2 regions of the Umboniibacter marinipuniceus genome follow, and region 2 is predicted to be linked to the other one. Evidence: predicted binding sites of a transcription regulator. Region 2 holds the regulator's gene; the other holds the start of a gene.
What was found. The regulator LexA, encoded in region 2, represses DNA repair genes until DNA is damaged. The targets are predictions, from matches to a motif close to ACTGTNTNTANANACAGT.

Region 1 (7,861 bases), on a different contig from region 2:
GGAGATATTTGGTACAGCGACGGCCAACGTCGCAGCGGCCTCAGCACCTTTAACAGTGACTTCTCTGGCGTAGTGAGCAACGGTTTCATGCACGGAACTGGGTTGGTTCACGCTGACGGCTTGATGCTCAACAACCTGCCGCTGGGTAATTTCACAGAGGCCCTTAAGCTTGCTGACTTTCCCTATCAGTCATTCCAGACCCTAGCACTTTACGATGGTCAATTAGCTCCAACTGACTGGCAAAGCCAAATGCTTGAGACCTTAGCTGGCACCCAGCTTTATATCGAAACCCTCTCACTAGAACAAGGTTCCGCAAAGCTAAACGCTATGGGAGAAATAAAGCTCGTCACAACGCCAGAGAACCCGCTGGAATTGCACCTAGATGTGGCAATTAATGAAGCATTCATTAAACATTTAGCGGACATCCAGACTATTACCAGCCAGTCTTTCATCACGCCAAGCTCCGCCGCCTTTGAAACTGAGAGTGCGCGAGCCCGGAGGCAACTTGAACAGCTTTTCGAGCAGTATGCCGAAGCTGGCTTTTTGAACCGAGATGGTTCTCAAGGATATGAAAGCCCGCTTTCGTTACAAGCAGGCAGTTTGCTACTCAATGGAATTCCGCTAGCGCCAGCGGGTAATTAGAACCGCTAGCGCTAGCTGAAGCGCTTAGTTAAGACCAAGCACGTTGGACATGGAATAGAGGCCATTAGGCTGGCCTTGCAACCAGCGTGCTGCTTTTATCGCCCCCTTAGCAAAGGTATTTCGACTCGACGCTTTATGGGTTATCTCTAAACGGTCGCCATCGCCAAGAAACATTACCGTATGATCGCCTACTACGTCGCCGCCGCGAACCGTAGCAAATCCAATTGTCTCGCTATCGCGTTCACCAGTGAAGCCCTCACGGCCATAAATTGCCACATCATTGAGGTCACGACCAATGGTCTCGGCAATCACTTCTCCCATTGCCAATGCGGTGCCAGACGGTGCATCCTTCTTAAATCGGTGGTGCGCCTCTAGGATCTCAATGTCGTAGTCATCCGCCATGGCCTGCGCGGCCATAGCGAGTAGCTTATGAGCCACGTTCACACCAACGCTCATATTAGCCGAAAAGACAATGGGAATACGTTGCGCAAAGTGGTTGATTTGTTCGCGCTGCTGCTGGTTGAAACCAGTGGTTCCCAGCACTACCGCCGCGTTCATTTCAGCACAGACCCTTAGGTTTTCAAGACTGAGTTCAGGCTGACTAAAATCAATAAGCACATCAAACTGCTGGTGCGCCAATTCGTCCGAGCTTACGACCGTGACATCCAATTTACCCACGCCCGCTAACTCACCCGCATCCACCCCCAACAGCGAGCTGCCTGCTCGTGCCGTGGCTGCGCTTAGGTTCATATCGGCGCTCTCGGTCACAGCGCTAATCAAGGCGCGGCCCATGCGACCGCCTGCGCCTACTATGGCAATTGTTGTCATGATACGTGCTCTTTATCTATTTGCTAGCAGTCTACACCCAAACCAAGCTTAGGTAAAAATGGATCCCCTATAGCTCCTATACCAAGGCGGAATAGTAACTTAGCTAGGATTCATAGGGGCTTAATTCCTCACACCCAAATTACAGCCAAAAAAAAGGATGCTAAATAGCATCCTCTTTTCTAGTTGGCTTATTCGCCGGCGAAGAAACTCTTCACATCGTCAAACCAGCTCTTTTTACGCGGTGAGTTTTTATCACCTTCCAAGCTATCCCGGAACGCCTCCAAGATCTCAACCTGCTCCTTGTTGAGCTTAACCGGTGTTTCCACCTGCATCCGACACATCAAGTCACCAGCCGATCCGCCACGAAGGTCTACCACACCTTTACCACGGAGACGGAACATTTTACCTGACTGAGTTTCCGATGGAATCTTAAGCTTAACCTTACCATCTAAAGTAGGTACTTCAATCTCGCCACCTAGGGCGGCATCAACAATACTTACTGGAACGTTACAGTAGAGGTTCTTGCCATCGCGCTCAAAGATCTTATGCTCGCGAACATGGACCATAACATAGAGATCACCCGTTGGGCCGCCATTTGGAGAGGCTTCACCTTCTCCCGATAGACGAACGCGCGCACCCGTATCAACGCCGGCCGGAATGGTAACAGAAAGCGATTTCTCAACTTCTTTCTGGCCCGTTCCTCGGCATGAGTAACATGGATCTTTAATGACGGAGCCACGGCCATGACAGCTTGGACAAGCTTGCTGAACCGCAAACATACCCTGCTGCATACGAACCTGACCATGCCCATTACAGGTACCGCAGGTCTCCGGCTTAGAGCCATCCTTTGAACCTGAACCATCACAGGTATCACAGTCTACATCCGTTGGAATCTTAATGGTCTTCTTAACACCATGAACCGCTTCTTCAAGCGTTAGCTCAAGGTTATACTGAAGATCGCGCCCTGGCTGTGGACCACGCTGACGACGACCGCCACCGAAAATATCACCAAAGACGTCGCCGAAGATATCGCCGAATCCAGCGCCACCGCCACCGAAGCCGCCACCACCTTGACCGCCCTGTTCAAACGCGGCATGACCGTATTGATCATAGGCGCCACGCTTCTGTGAGTCGGAAAGGATTTCATAGGCCTCTGAAGCTTCTTTAAACTTCTCTTCAGCTTTTGGGTCATCGGGATTACGATCCGGGTGATACTTCGCAGCAACCTTACGATAAGCTCGCTTTAGGTCTTTCTCGGTTGCGTCGCGCCCTACACCAAGCACTTCATAATAATCTGTTTTTGACATCAAATTTTGCCTTTATCCAATAACGCAAAAGGCGCAAACAAGAAAGTTTAACTTCTTGATGCGCCCTGCTTTAGCTCACGCCTAGGCGCTTACTTCTTTTCGTCTTTCACTTCTTCAAACTCTGCGTCAACAACGTCGTCGCCTTGAGCTTGTGTGGCGTCGCTTGCCTGGCCTTGCTCGGCTTCAGCTTGCTCTGCGTACATCTTCTGTGCCAGACCTGAAGTGGCTTCAGTCAACTTCTGAGTTGCTGCTTCCATCGCTTCCTTGTTGTCGCCTTTGGCGGCTTCTTCTGCTTCAGTGATCGCCGCTTCAATAGCTGCTTTCTCTTCATCAGTAGCCTTATCACCGGCTTCTTCAAGTGTCTTCTTCGATGCGTGTGTTAGACCTTCAAGCGCATTACGTGCTTGAACAACTTCTTCGAAGGCCTTATCCGCTTCAGCGTTAGCTTCCGCATCTTTGACCATTTGTTCAATCTCTTCATCGCTCAAACCAGACGAAGCTTTAATCACAATGGACTGCTCTTTGCCGGTTGCTTTGTCTTTCGCGCTAACGTTAAGAATACCGTTTGCATCGATGTCGAAAGTTACTTCAATCTGTGGCATGCCACGCGGTGCTGGCGGGATGTCAGCCAAATCGAAACGTCCCAGTGACTTGTTCTGTACAGCTTGCTTACGCTCACCCTGAACAACGTGGATCGTTACCGCTGTTTGGTTGTCATCGGCCGTTGAGAAAACCTGCGACTTCTTAGTAGGAATCGTAGTGTTCTTCTCAATCAACGGTGTTGCAACACCGCCCATTGTTTCAATACCTAGCGATAGTGGAGTCACGTCCAAAAGCAGGACGTCGGTAACATCACCAGAAAGTACCGCACCTTGAATTGCAGCACCCATTGCTACTGCTTCGTCAGGGTTAACATCTTTACGTGGCTCTTTGCCGAAGAAAGCAGTTACCTTCTCCTGAACAAGTGGCATACGAGTCTGACCACCAACCAAGATAACGTCATCGATCTCAGAAACGCTTAGATCTGCATCATCAAGTGCTTGGCGAACCGGCGCTAGTGACTGCTCGATAAGCTTCTCTACCAGTGACTCAAGCTTTGAACGAGTCAACTTAACAACCAAGTGCTTAGGACCCGTTGCGTCAGCAGTGATGTACGGCTCGTTGACTTCAGTTTGTGAGCTAGAAGACAACTCAATTTTCGCTTTCTCAGCAGCAACCTTCAAACGCTGCATTGCTAGCGGGTCACCTTTCAGATCAATACCAGACTGGTTCTTGAACTCGTCAGCCAAGTAGTTGATTAACACTAGATCGAAATCCTCACCACCTAGGTGCGTGTCACCGTTAGTAGAGAGTACAACAAACTGAATGTCGCCATCGGCTTCATCAATTTCAATGATCGAGATATCGAAAGTACCACCACCAAGGTCGTATACCGCAACTTTGCGCTCGCCCTTTGCTTTGTCTAGGCCGTAAGCCATTGCTGCCGCAGTAGGTTCGTTGATGATACGCTTCACTTCAAGACCAGCAATCTTACCGGCATCTTTGGTAGCTTGACGCTGTGAGTCATTGAAGTAAGCCGGAACGGTTACCACAGCTTCGGTTACGCTTTCACCAAGGTAGTCTTCAGCTGACTTCTTCATCTTCTTCAGCACTTCAGCAGAAATCTGCGGCGGAGCTTGCTTTTCGCCTTTCACTTCAACCCATGCGTCACCGTTGTCGGCCGCTACGATACCAAATGGTACTAGGTTAAGATCCTTCTGAACTTCGTTATCCGTAAACTTACGGCCGATCAGACGCTTAATGGCGTAAACCGTGTTGTGTGGATTAGTTACTGCCTGGCGCTTTGCCGCTGCACCAACTAAGGTCTCGCCGTCTTCAGCGTAACCAATAATAGATGGCGTAGTACGGTCGCCTTCAGCGTTTTCAATTACCTTAACCTTGTCGCCTTCCATTACCGCAACACAAGAGTTAGTAGTACCTAAGTCAATTCCAATGATTTTGCCCATAGTGGCCTCCAATCAAATTTCGGTTGGTGTATTGCTACACCGTTTATCAATCTATGTAACTTAAATGGGGTTTAGAAAAACTTTTTCAACCCTCATGTGAATCTTTTTTTTAACCCGCTGCCTTTGAAACAACCACCATTGCAGGGCGAACGATACGTCCATGCAAGGTGTAGCCTTTCTGCATCACATCCATAACGGTGTTCGGCTCTAGATCCGGGTTAGGCACCATGGTCATTGCCTGGTGTAGGTTCGGGTCAAACGGTTCGCCCACTGGGTTAACCGCTTCAACCTTGTGCTTGGCCAAGTTATCAATGAAAGACTTCAAGGTTAATTCAACCCCTTCAGCCAGTGGCTTAACCGCTTCGTCATCGGCATCGATGGCGCTCAGCGCGCGCTCTAAGTTATCGGCAACCTGAAGAAGGTCTTTAACCAGCTTTTCCTGGCCGTACTTATGAGCGTTCTGAACATCAATCTCCGAACGACGGCGAATATTGGCCGCTTCTGCCTGAACACGAAGCATCTGGTCTTTCAACTGACCAACCTCTTCACTCAGCGTTTCAATCTGCGCTTCCAACATTTGCTCAGTGGAAAGCTCAATGTTTTCCTCCGCAGCAACTTCCTCGTTGACTGCTTCTTGCTGTGCTTGATTCTCTAAATCTTTATCGCTCACGATTTACTCCGTTGCAATTTCCTATCGATGTTAGCTATATGGATGCTACAAATTATTTTTCAAGCCCCGCTTGCCAAAAAATCACCAACAGGATACTGTATATAAAAACACTGTATGGAAACACAGTTATGTTAAGTGAACTATCTATCTCGCAATTCGCCTTGGTCGAATCACTCAATCTAGAATTTAGCCCAGGGCTCACTGTCATTACAGGCGAAACCGGCGCCGGTAAATCCATTATGTTGGACGCCCTCAGCCTAGCACTTGGCGCCCGATCTGACGCTGGCTATGTGCGCCATGGCGCCAAGCGCGCTGACATCTCGGCCTGCTTTGACATTCGTGAAAACCAAGCCGCTATTGATTGGCTAAACGCCCATGAGCTCATGGATGAAGATCACTGTATTCTTCGCCGTGTGGTCTCCGCAGACGGTCGCAGCAAAGCATTTTTAAATGGTCGCCCTGTTGCCGCCTCACAGCTCAAGCAGCTCGCCCCCCTTTTGGCAGAAATCCATAGCCAACACGGCCATCAGGCACTCCTCAATACTAACCATCAATTAAACTTGGTGGATGAGATTGGGCAACTGAGTACCCAAAGAGCCAGTGTTGCTCGTTACGCGGCTGAATGGCGCAAGTATAAGAAGGAGCTAAAACTTCTAACCGCCAACCCAGAGGAAGGCATCGCTCGCAAGCAATTACTCCAGTACCAAGTGTCTGAGTTGGATGCCTTGGCGTTAGCGGAGGGTGAAATTGAAACGCTGGAAGCACAGCAGCAACTGCTATCGCACGCACAGGCATTGATCACTGCCGGTGAGGAGGCGAGTTCCTTAATTGACCGCGATAAGGGCATTCGGACCCAGCTACAAAACGCGCTCAACGCCCTGACTTCCATGCCCGTTATCTCCAATGCCGCTGAATCGGCTATCGAGCTACTCAATACCGCATTGATTCATACTGATGAAGCCACTTCCGAGCTCCGTCAACACCTCAGTGACGTGGAACACAACCCCGAGGCACTTCAGTCCGTGACTCAGCGCCTAGAATCAATTTATGCCGTTGCACGAAAGCACAAAGTGATGCCCGAGGCGTTACTGTCGCTGCACCTTGAACTGAGTGATGAGCTATTGGCACTCTCGGGAATAGATACCCAAGTTGAGACGCTGCAGCGCGCAATGGCGGAACTGGAAGATCAGTACTATCACGCCGCAGACAAGCTAGCTAAGGCACGCGTCAAAGCGGGACAAACGCTATGCAGCGCTGTTAATAAACTTTTCGGCGAACTAGCTATGGATGGCGCGCAACTCAAGGTTGAATGGCAACCAACCAACTTAAGCGATCTCTCACCAACCGGCACTGAAAGCGTTAACTTCATGGTACAAACCAACGTGGGGCAACCCTTTGGACCGCTTAATAAAGTGGCCTCGGGTGGTGAACTCAGCCGTATCGCTCTGGCAATATCAGTGGTTACGGCAAGTGTGGCAACCGTGCCAACACTCCTGTTCGATGAGGTCGATGTTGGTGTGGGGGGAACAACTGCCTCGAAGATTGGTCAGCTCATGCGTAAATTAGGGGTTAATCTTCAAGTACTGAGTGTGACCCACCAACCGCAGGTTGCCGCGCAGTCGCATAATCATTGGCACGTTTCCAAAGCCACCAAGAAAGGCAACACACATTCAACACTTCGTTATTTATCACCGGAAGAGCGCACCGAAGAGTTAGCAAGAATGCTAGGCGGTAGTGAAGTGAAGGAACAGACAAGAGCGAACGCTCGTGCATTGCTCGAAGAGGTCGAAGACCTTAGTGAGCTAATGCATTAAATTCTTTCCAGCGCTAGTGAGCCAAAGAGTTGTTAGCTCTTTGGCTTGACGTAAAGTACCAAGGAGTGATCACTAATTTCGTATCCGTGTGCGGCGGCAATTTCTTCCTGTAGTCGCTCAATTTCCTCTGAGTGAAATTCAATGACCTTCCCAGTATCCACACATACCATATGATCATGGTGATCACCGTCATCCAATTCGAAGACTGATTGGCCACCGTCAAAGTTTAGCTTCTGAACCATGCCAGCCTGTTCAAACTGAGTTAATACCCTGTAAACCGTTGCAATACCAACGTCATCACCCGCATCACGGAGTTGCTGATAAACATCTTCTGCACTTAAATGACGGTTCGGGGAACTTTCGAGTACTTGAAGTATTCTAACGCGGGGATGGGTAACTTTAAGACCCGCTTTTTTTAACTCGATATTTTCGCTAGGCATTTATGGACCTTTTGCTCTTCTATGTTGGCTTTAGCTTAGGTATTATCACAACTCACTTGAAGTACTGGATAACCGAATAATGAAAAAGTATACCTTTATTGTACTAGCTCTCGCTACCATATTAGCCGTGAGCGGCTGCTCGCGCTTTCGGGTG
Region 2 (7,861 bases):
TGACAATCTGATCAAGGAAGCTATCTTAAGGGAGATTCTTCGCGGTGGTCAGGTTTACTTCCTGCACAATGAAGTCACCACCATCGAGCGCACCGCCGAAGAAATCAAAGCATTGGTTCCTGAGGCGCGAATAGGTATTGGCCATGGTCAAATGCGTGAACGCGAGCTAGAACGCGTAATGTCCGATTTCTATCACCGTCGTACTAACGTCTTCGTGTGTACTACGATCATTGAAACGGGCATCGATATCCCCAATGCCAACACAATCATTATTCACCGAGCCGATAAGTTTGGTATCGCTCAACTCCATCAGCTGCGAGGGCGAGTTGGCCGTTCACATCACCAGGCCTATGCCTACTTGCTAACACCGCCCTATAAAGGCCTGAAGAAAGACGCTAAAAAGCGCCTTGATGCCATTGCGAATACCGGTGAACTCGGGGCAGGATTTACGCTAGCGACCCACGACTTAGAGATTCGCGGCGCGGGTGAACTACTAGGCGATCAACAGAGCGGCCAGATACACTCGGTTGGCTTCAGCCTTTATATTGATATGCTGGAACAAGCCGTCGCCGACATCAAAGCTGGACGAAGCCCCTCTGGCTTTGAAGGGCTCCAAACTACTGGCGAGGTCGACCTGCAGATACCAGCACTCATCCCCGATGATTATGTAGGCGATGTCAACGAGCGTTTAGTACTGTATAAACGAATCAGTAACACCAAGACCCCCGCCGAGCTCCGTGCCTTGCAGATTGAGCTCATTGACCGTTTTGGACTTTTACCACAACCCACTAAGCGCCTCTTCGACGTCAACGAAGTACGTCAGCGCTGTCAAACTATTGGGATTAAGAAGCTCGTATGCTCCGCAACGGGTGGTAAAATTGTCTTTGCCGACGCTACTACGATACAACCACTGCAAATTGTTCAGTTAGTCCAACAGCAGTCACGAATTTTCAGTCTACAAGGTGCCAACGAGCTCCGCTTCGGGTTACCATTGGAGGATCGAGAACAACGTTTGGTGTGGGTAAACGATCTCATCGACCATCTAAGTAAAACAACACAGGCCTCATAAATATGCGAGTAAAACTTCGTTGCCTAGCGCTCTTAAGCACTGCAATCCTGAGTCTACCTAGTCATGGATCAGAGAACTGGTATCGGGTGGAATTGCTCGTCTTCACCCAAGGAAATCAGGCAGACATAAACAGTGAACGCTGGCCAGAAACACCGCCGTTAAGTTACCCCCTTAACGCAATACATCTTCAACCCGCAGCCGCCGTCACTCAACAATTACTGGCTGATGAGCTAGAGAGCGCATACGCAATCAAGCCCAACAACGAGCTAGCAGTCAATAGCTCACCGTTGGCAACGACACCAACAGGCACGGGGACTGAGATCGACCTAGCGGTCAATGACAGTTCTGACACGAACCCGCTCGCGCCAGACCAGTTGATACTGTCCGATGTGAGCTCAGCTGAACCGTCACCGAGCGACCTGTTAGCCGTAGCGCCACCGCTTCGTGACTGGGTAAATCAACTACACGAACTATGGCAACAGAATAACATCTTAAGCACTGAAGCTAACTTGAACACCGCGGCAACCAATTCAGCAAGCGATGATCGCCAAAGCATGAATGAACTATGGGAACCGGAAGCCTCCCTACCGCAGTGGCAAATTGACCTCAACGAAATTACTCAACTGGTTCAACACTTCGCCGAGTATGTCCCCCTTGACGAAGATCTCTACGAGCTTTCTGATTCACGACTGACAGCCAATCGTTATAGAGTGCTCCATCACTCTGCGTGGCACCAGTATATTCCCCCGGCCTCAAACGGTGAGCCAATAGTAGTTCTGGGTGGAAGACAACTCGGCGAGCACTTCGAGCTAGAGGGTACCATTCAACTCGATCGTCAGCAGCGCTATGTTCATGCCGGCATAGATCTCTGGATGAGCACCTTTAAATTGGCACTTAGCGACGATGAACTCACTGAGCACTTGCCATCAATCCCGCCCCGAACTATCCGCGTCAATGAGGTTGAACTGCCTACTACGGATACGGCAGAGACTGACCCATTTAGCTTTAACACTAACTCGCCTATCACGTCAGGACTAATGATACCCTCCCTTGACGACAATCCAGCTGGGTCAGAAACTTGGGTGTCCACTCGGCATTTTAGTTTAAACACAACCCAACGAATGCGATCAGGCGTTCAATATTACGTTGATCACCCGGCATTTGGTGTAGTGGTGAAATTAACCCGATACGAAGAACGGGAGGCCTTGATGGATAGTTTGCTTCCCGCGCTGGCCGATGATGTCGCCGAGAGCGAATAGCCCCATCAATCAAATCCCACTGCTATAAAAAAACCGTACTCATGATAGTGAGTACGGTTTTTTTCGTTCTTCAAGCAAACACCGAAACGGGTAGTTAATTGTCTAAACAGGTACAACCTGCTCAGCTTGCAAGCCCTTATCTCCCGTTACCATGTCATACTCAACCTGTTGACCTTCGTCTAGGGTTTTATAGCCTTCGCCTTGAATAGAACGGTAGTGAACGAATACGTCCTCCCCGTCAGCACGCTGAATAAAGCCAAAACCACGAGCATTATTGAACCACTTTACAGTGCCGATTTCACGAGCATCCATTTTAACAGCCTCATCTTATTATTTTTATTTCGAGTTATTATTAGCCACCGAAGTGCGCTATGTATAATAGTTTATTGCGAGGGCAAACTTGTCAAGTCCTATTCAACCGCTGACGGGAATATGCAACGAGGTACAATAGCTAGGCTTTAGGCAGCGCAAAAATCCCGGGGGCATTTCGCCATAGACCTTTGTAGTCCATACCAAAACCGAACACAAAGCGATCATCGACTTCAAGCGCGTGATAATCGCAGGGTACCGATGCCTTACGGGGGTGATTCTTAAGGAGTAGTACTGCAGAGGTCACACTGGTAGCCCCCCGCTCCATACAGTAGGAATTGATCTCGCCGAGGGTTAGCCCCACATCGTGGATATCGTCGATAATTAGCACATCACGACCTATCAGCGAAATCTGAGGCTGCACCAACCAGCGCACCTTTTCACCGGTCATCTTTCCCTGGTAACGGGTAGCATGAATATAATCAAGCTCAAGCGGAAAGCTCAGTTGCGGCAACAAATGGCCCGCTACAATTGCGCCACCCGTCATCACTACAAGCACCACCGGTTGTTTATCGGCAAAGTCGTGATTCAAGCTCGCTGCAAGCACTTCAATTGAGGCGCAAACCGTCTGATGATCGTAGAGACACTCAGCCTGATCCATGAATCCAGGTGTATTGATGGCCGTCATTGCTTTAGCACTCCTCTGATTGAGGATTTAAAATAGCTAAAGCAGTTGGGATAAACAAGTCGAGAAGCTCATGGGTAGAGATTCGTTCGTGATACTGAGCATCGGCAATGGCATCCAATGTATCGAACTCAGCGAGGGAAAACATGGCTGCACCCATTAAGAACTGAAGCCGCCAGTAGAACTTTAACTTCGCTCCATCTTGCAGCTTTTTGCCTGCCAAGTGCTGAATCATTCGACGATAATCATCATTGTAGTGATCCTGAATGAATCGTCGTAAGTGCCCCTGCTGTTGTGCATAGGCATGCCGTAACAACATCATGAAGCGTCGGGCCCTGGCAACGTTCAAATCCCTGCCCAACATGGCAATAATGGCCGCCTCGATGGCTTGTCGTTGTGTTACCGCTTGACTATCAACTGCCAGTGCCGATATTTGCTCATTGTAGCCGCTGTAAAAATCTTCCAAATAGCGATTAAACACCGCCTGAATCAGATTCTTCTTGGAGCCAAAGTGGTAATTGACCGAAGCGATATTTACTTCAGCTGCGGAGGTAATGGCTCTAAGCGATGTTTCATTGAAACCCTGCTCGGCAAAAAGCCGTTCCGCCTGGTCCAAAATACGAAGTGATGTGGTACTCATAATACTCCCTGAATAATAATTCAAACATACGTTTGAATTATTAGTACGTCAAGTTCATCAGCCCGTAAAACAACAAGTTTTTGTTAAGGTTGCAGCGTCAGCAAAACCTGTATATAGTTACATTACTGTATAAACAAACAGGCATAAAACCATGGTTAAACTTACCAAGCGCCAACAGGATGTACTTGATGTGCTAGCCAAGCATATCGCTGATACTGGCTTACCCCCTACTCGCGCGGAGATTGCGGCTGAGCTGGGCTTTAAATCTGCCAACGCGGCCGAAGAGCACCTCAAAGCGCTAGCGCGTAAGGGCGCGATTGAAAAGATTGCTGGAACCTCCCGTGGTTTACGCATACTTGTTAATCCTGAGGCCGCCGAGCTCAGTGTTCCTGCCGCTAACGACAACCAACTCCCCATCGTTGGTAAAGTCGCAGCAGGCTCCCCAGTACTCGCCATAGAACACGTAGAATCTCACTGCCCGGTATCACCGGACTTTTTCCACCCACGAGCCAACTACATGTTAAACGTTCAGGGTGATTCAATGATCGATATCGGCATTCATGACGGTGACCTCCTCGCCGTCCATCAAACTAAAAATATCCGCAATGGCGATATTGTGGTTGCGCGAATCGATGATGAAGTGACGGTCAAGCGCTACGAAAAGCTGAGCGCCGCAAAGATACTCCTCCATGCCGAGAATGAAGAGTATTCGCCCATAGAGGTAGACTTGAGTTGTCAGGATTTTGATATTGAAGGAATTAGCGTAGGTGTAATCAGACGACACTAGGGAAGTCATTCTCAAGCAGTTTAAGCGCACTTACATTAAAAAGCCCGTCTTCTTAGAACGGGCTTTTTTCATTTACGGGGCATGAGAAGTTCAGTGCAGTAACTGTGAGTGCTGAAGTGGTAATTCCTCTTCATAATGACTCTGATGACGATCAGCTGCTTCGGAAAAGCCCGCCTCTAGCATGATTCGTACAAACTCCATTCGCTCTACACTCAAGTTCTTTTCGATCTCAGGGCCAATTTCAATCTTGATTAGACATTCGGCATTCTCTGAATCATCACCGTGACGCTTAAGGGCGATGGTACCCGAACTTAACTCAACCAACTCAAATACTTCGTCGTCCATACGACCCCCTAACTGTTATATTTATCGAGCCACTGCAGTAGTAGAAACCACTATAACATCATTAAGAAATCAATTTCACGCTTCAAATTGGAGATTTATCTGAAGTTCAAGCTGCTCGATGAATGTCGTGACAGAGCGCTCAATTTCCGAATCATCGAGGGGTTGATTTTCGCGGTCTGAACCAATGATCTGGCTAGCTGAGATGGTTGAACGGGCAACCTTCAGCAGTTTTTGCAGCCATGAATTATTTTCATACTGCAAAACAACCAAAGCGCCAAGTTCGAATGGCAGGGATGAAATCTTATCACGCCCGTCCAAGGCTGCACGAGGAAGCTGATAGAGGATGGCGAGCGCATTCAAAAAACGCGCCCAAAGCGCCTGATAGTCAAGTTCACCTAAGTTGCCTTGAGACATTCCTCGCTCAAGAATATGGCGCAGAGTAAGTAACTCACGCTGCGCCTGGGCATAGTCCATCTACTTCGCCTTTTTCTTCTTGTCACTCACTACCCAGCGTGACGCCTCGTCATCGTACTCAGCGCGCCAGCCACTCGGTTTGCCGTTAACCTCGCTTTGGACGTAGTGGGATTTCGTTTTACGAGAAAAGCGAATGGTAACCGGCACGCCGTCGCTATCTACCACCGGTGCCGACCAAAAATGATTATATTTCGGATCGATCTCGTCACGATGCGGGAGAATTTCTTTCAGTAACGGCGCACGAGTTTCACGATTCTTTGGAAAGCCGCTGGCCGCGAGGAACATGCCGGACGCTCCATCACGCAAAACGTAAAAGTCCTCAACCTTGTCGCACTTAAGCTCAGGCATTGGAACGGGATCCATTTTCGGTGGTGCCACTTCGCCATTCTTAAGCAGCTTGCGCGTGTTTTTACAGCTCTCGCTAGAGCAGCCAAAATACTTACCAAAGCGGCCGGTTTTAAGCTGCATTTCGGCGCCACACTTGTCGCATTCAATGGTGGGGCCATCGTAGCCCTTGATACGGAAAGATCCCGTTTCAATCTCATAGCCGTCACAATCTGGATTGTTGCCACAAACATGCAGTTTCCGGCCCTCATCAATGAGATAGCTATCCATTGTGGCGTTATCGATACTACAACGCCGCTTACTGCGAATAAGGGCCGACTCGGCCTCTTCAGAACCATCAGAAGACACCACATCATCACCCGAGACCAGGTTAATGGTAGTTTTGCAGCGTTCCTTAGGTGGCAGGTTATAGCCTGAACAGCCCAAGAACACGCCGGTACTGCCGGTTCGAATTTGCATGGTACGACTACAGGTTGGACACTCGATGCTAGTGGCCACTGGCTCATTAGCGCGCATTCCGCCCTCTTCGCTCTCCGCTTGAGTCAACTCACCCTGGAACTGTTCGTAGAACTCATCAAGGACTTGCTTCCAATCAAGCTTTCCAAGCGCGACATCATCAAGTCGTGATTCCATATCGGCAGTGAAGTTATAGTTCATTAATTCAGCGAATGATTCAGACAGGCGCTCGGTAACGATATCGCCCATTTTTTCCGCGTAGAAGCGCCTATTTTCAACCCGAGCATAACCGCGGTCCTGAATGGTAGAAATGATAGCAGCATACGTTGATGGACGACCGATGCCGCGTTTCTCAAGTTCACGAACCAAGCTCGCCTCGGAGTAGCGTGCCGGCGGGTTGGTGAAATTTTGCTTCGCATCCACTTCAGCTAACGCCAGGGCATCACCGCTTTGCATATCGGGCAGAACTATATCGTCATCCTTTTTGCTCATCGCGGGTAATACCTTGGTATAACCATCAAATTCAACGATTCGCCCTTTCAGAGAGAGTTCATATCCTGAAACATTAACTTTAATTCGAGTACTCTTATAGCGAGCTGGGGTCATTTGGCAGGCAACAAATTGACGCCAAATGAGTGCATAAAGTCGACGTGCGTCCGGTTCCATGGTTTCCAGGTGCTCTTCAAGCACGTCAATGCTAGAGGGTCGAATCGCTTCGTGAGCTTCCTGAGCGCCTTCCTTTGAGCCATAACTATTCGGCGTTTTCGGCAAGTAGGCTTCACCAAAGTTATCGCTAATCAGCGCGCGACAACTCTCTACGGCATCTTTGCTCAGGTTGGTCGAATCGGTTCGCATGTAAGTGATATAACCGGCTTCGTAAAGTCGTTGAGCCAGTGTCATCGTCTTCTTTACGGAGAAACTTAGTCGCGTTGAAGCTGCCTGCTGAAGCGTGGAAGTGATAAACGGTGCAGAAGGTTTCGAACTCGTTGGCCTATCTTCGCGAGCACTGACGGTATAGTCACTCGCCTCAAGGGCTGCTTTTACTTCCGCCGCCTCGGCGCCGCTGGTTGGCTTATACTCCTTGCCGTCTTTTTTGTTGAGGGCAAATTTAAACGTGTCGCCCTGAAACTTTAGGAAGGCAGAAAGATCCCAAAATTCCTCCGGCACAAAGATTCGAATCTCGCGCTCTCGTTCAACCAAAAGCTTGACAGCAACCGACTGAACTCGCCCTGCCGAAAGGCCTCGAGCAACTTTTTTCCAAAGTAGCGGGGAGACCATAAACCCCACAACACGATCCAGAAAACGTCGTGCTTGCTGTGCGTTGACTCGGTCAATATCAAGTCTACCGGGCTCTTCAAAAGCCTCTTGGATTGCGGTCTTAGTAATTTCGTTAAACACCACCCGCTGGTAGCGCTCAGGGTCACCACCAATGGTCTCCCTCAAGTGCCAAGCAATGGCCTCCCCTTCTCTATCCAAATCCGTCGCGAGATAG

Region 1: the regulator LexA is predicted to act here: its motif matches at 5,563-5,580, upstream of recN (DNA repair protein RecN).

Annotation. Positions count from the first base shown of each region.
Region 1 covers NZ_REFJ01000001.1:747,233-755,093, reverse strand. The annotation lists gene DFR27_RS03420 (DUF945 family protein) at 1-642, shown strand, start outside; gene dapB (4-hydroxy-tetrahydrodipicolinate reductase) at 667-1,473, opposite strand; gene dnaJ (molecular chaperone DnaJ) at 1,659-2,777, opposite strand; gene dnaK (molecular chaperone DnaK) at 2,867-4,783, opposite strand; gene grpE (nucleotide exchange factor GrpE) at 4,893-5,453, opposite strand; gene recN (DNA repair protein RecN) at 5,582-7,267, shown strand; gene fur (ferric iron uptake transcriptional regulator) at 7,300-7,707, opposite strand; gene DFR27_RS03385 (outer membrane protein assembly factor BamE) at 7,787-7,861, shown strand, end outside.
Region 2 covers NZ_REFJ01000002.1:198,301-206,161, reverse strand. The annotation lists gene mfd (transcription-repair coupling factor) at 1-1,069, shown strand, start outside; gene DFR27_RS04665 (CsiV family protein) at 1,072-2,328, shown strand; gene DFR27_RS04660 (cold-shock protein) at 2,431-2,640, opposite strand; gene DFR27_RS04655 (hypoxanthine-guanine phosphoribosyltransferase) at 2,780-3,325, opposite strand; gene DFR27_RS04650 (TetR/AcrR family transcriptional regulator) at 3,330-3,962, opposite strand; gene lexA (transcriptional repressor LexA) at 4,114-4,749, shown strand; gene DFR27_RS04640 (hypothetical protein) at 4,840-5,094, opposite strand; gene DFR27_RS04635 (hypothetical protein) at 5,170-5,568, opposite strand; gene topA (type I DNA topoisomerase) at 5,569-7,861, opposite strand, start outside.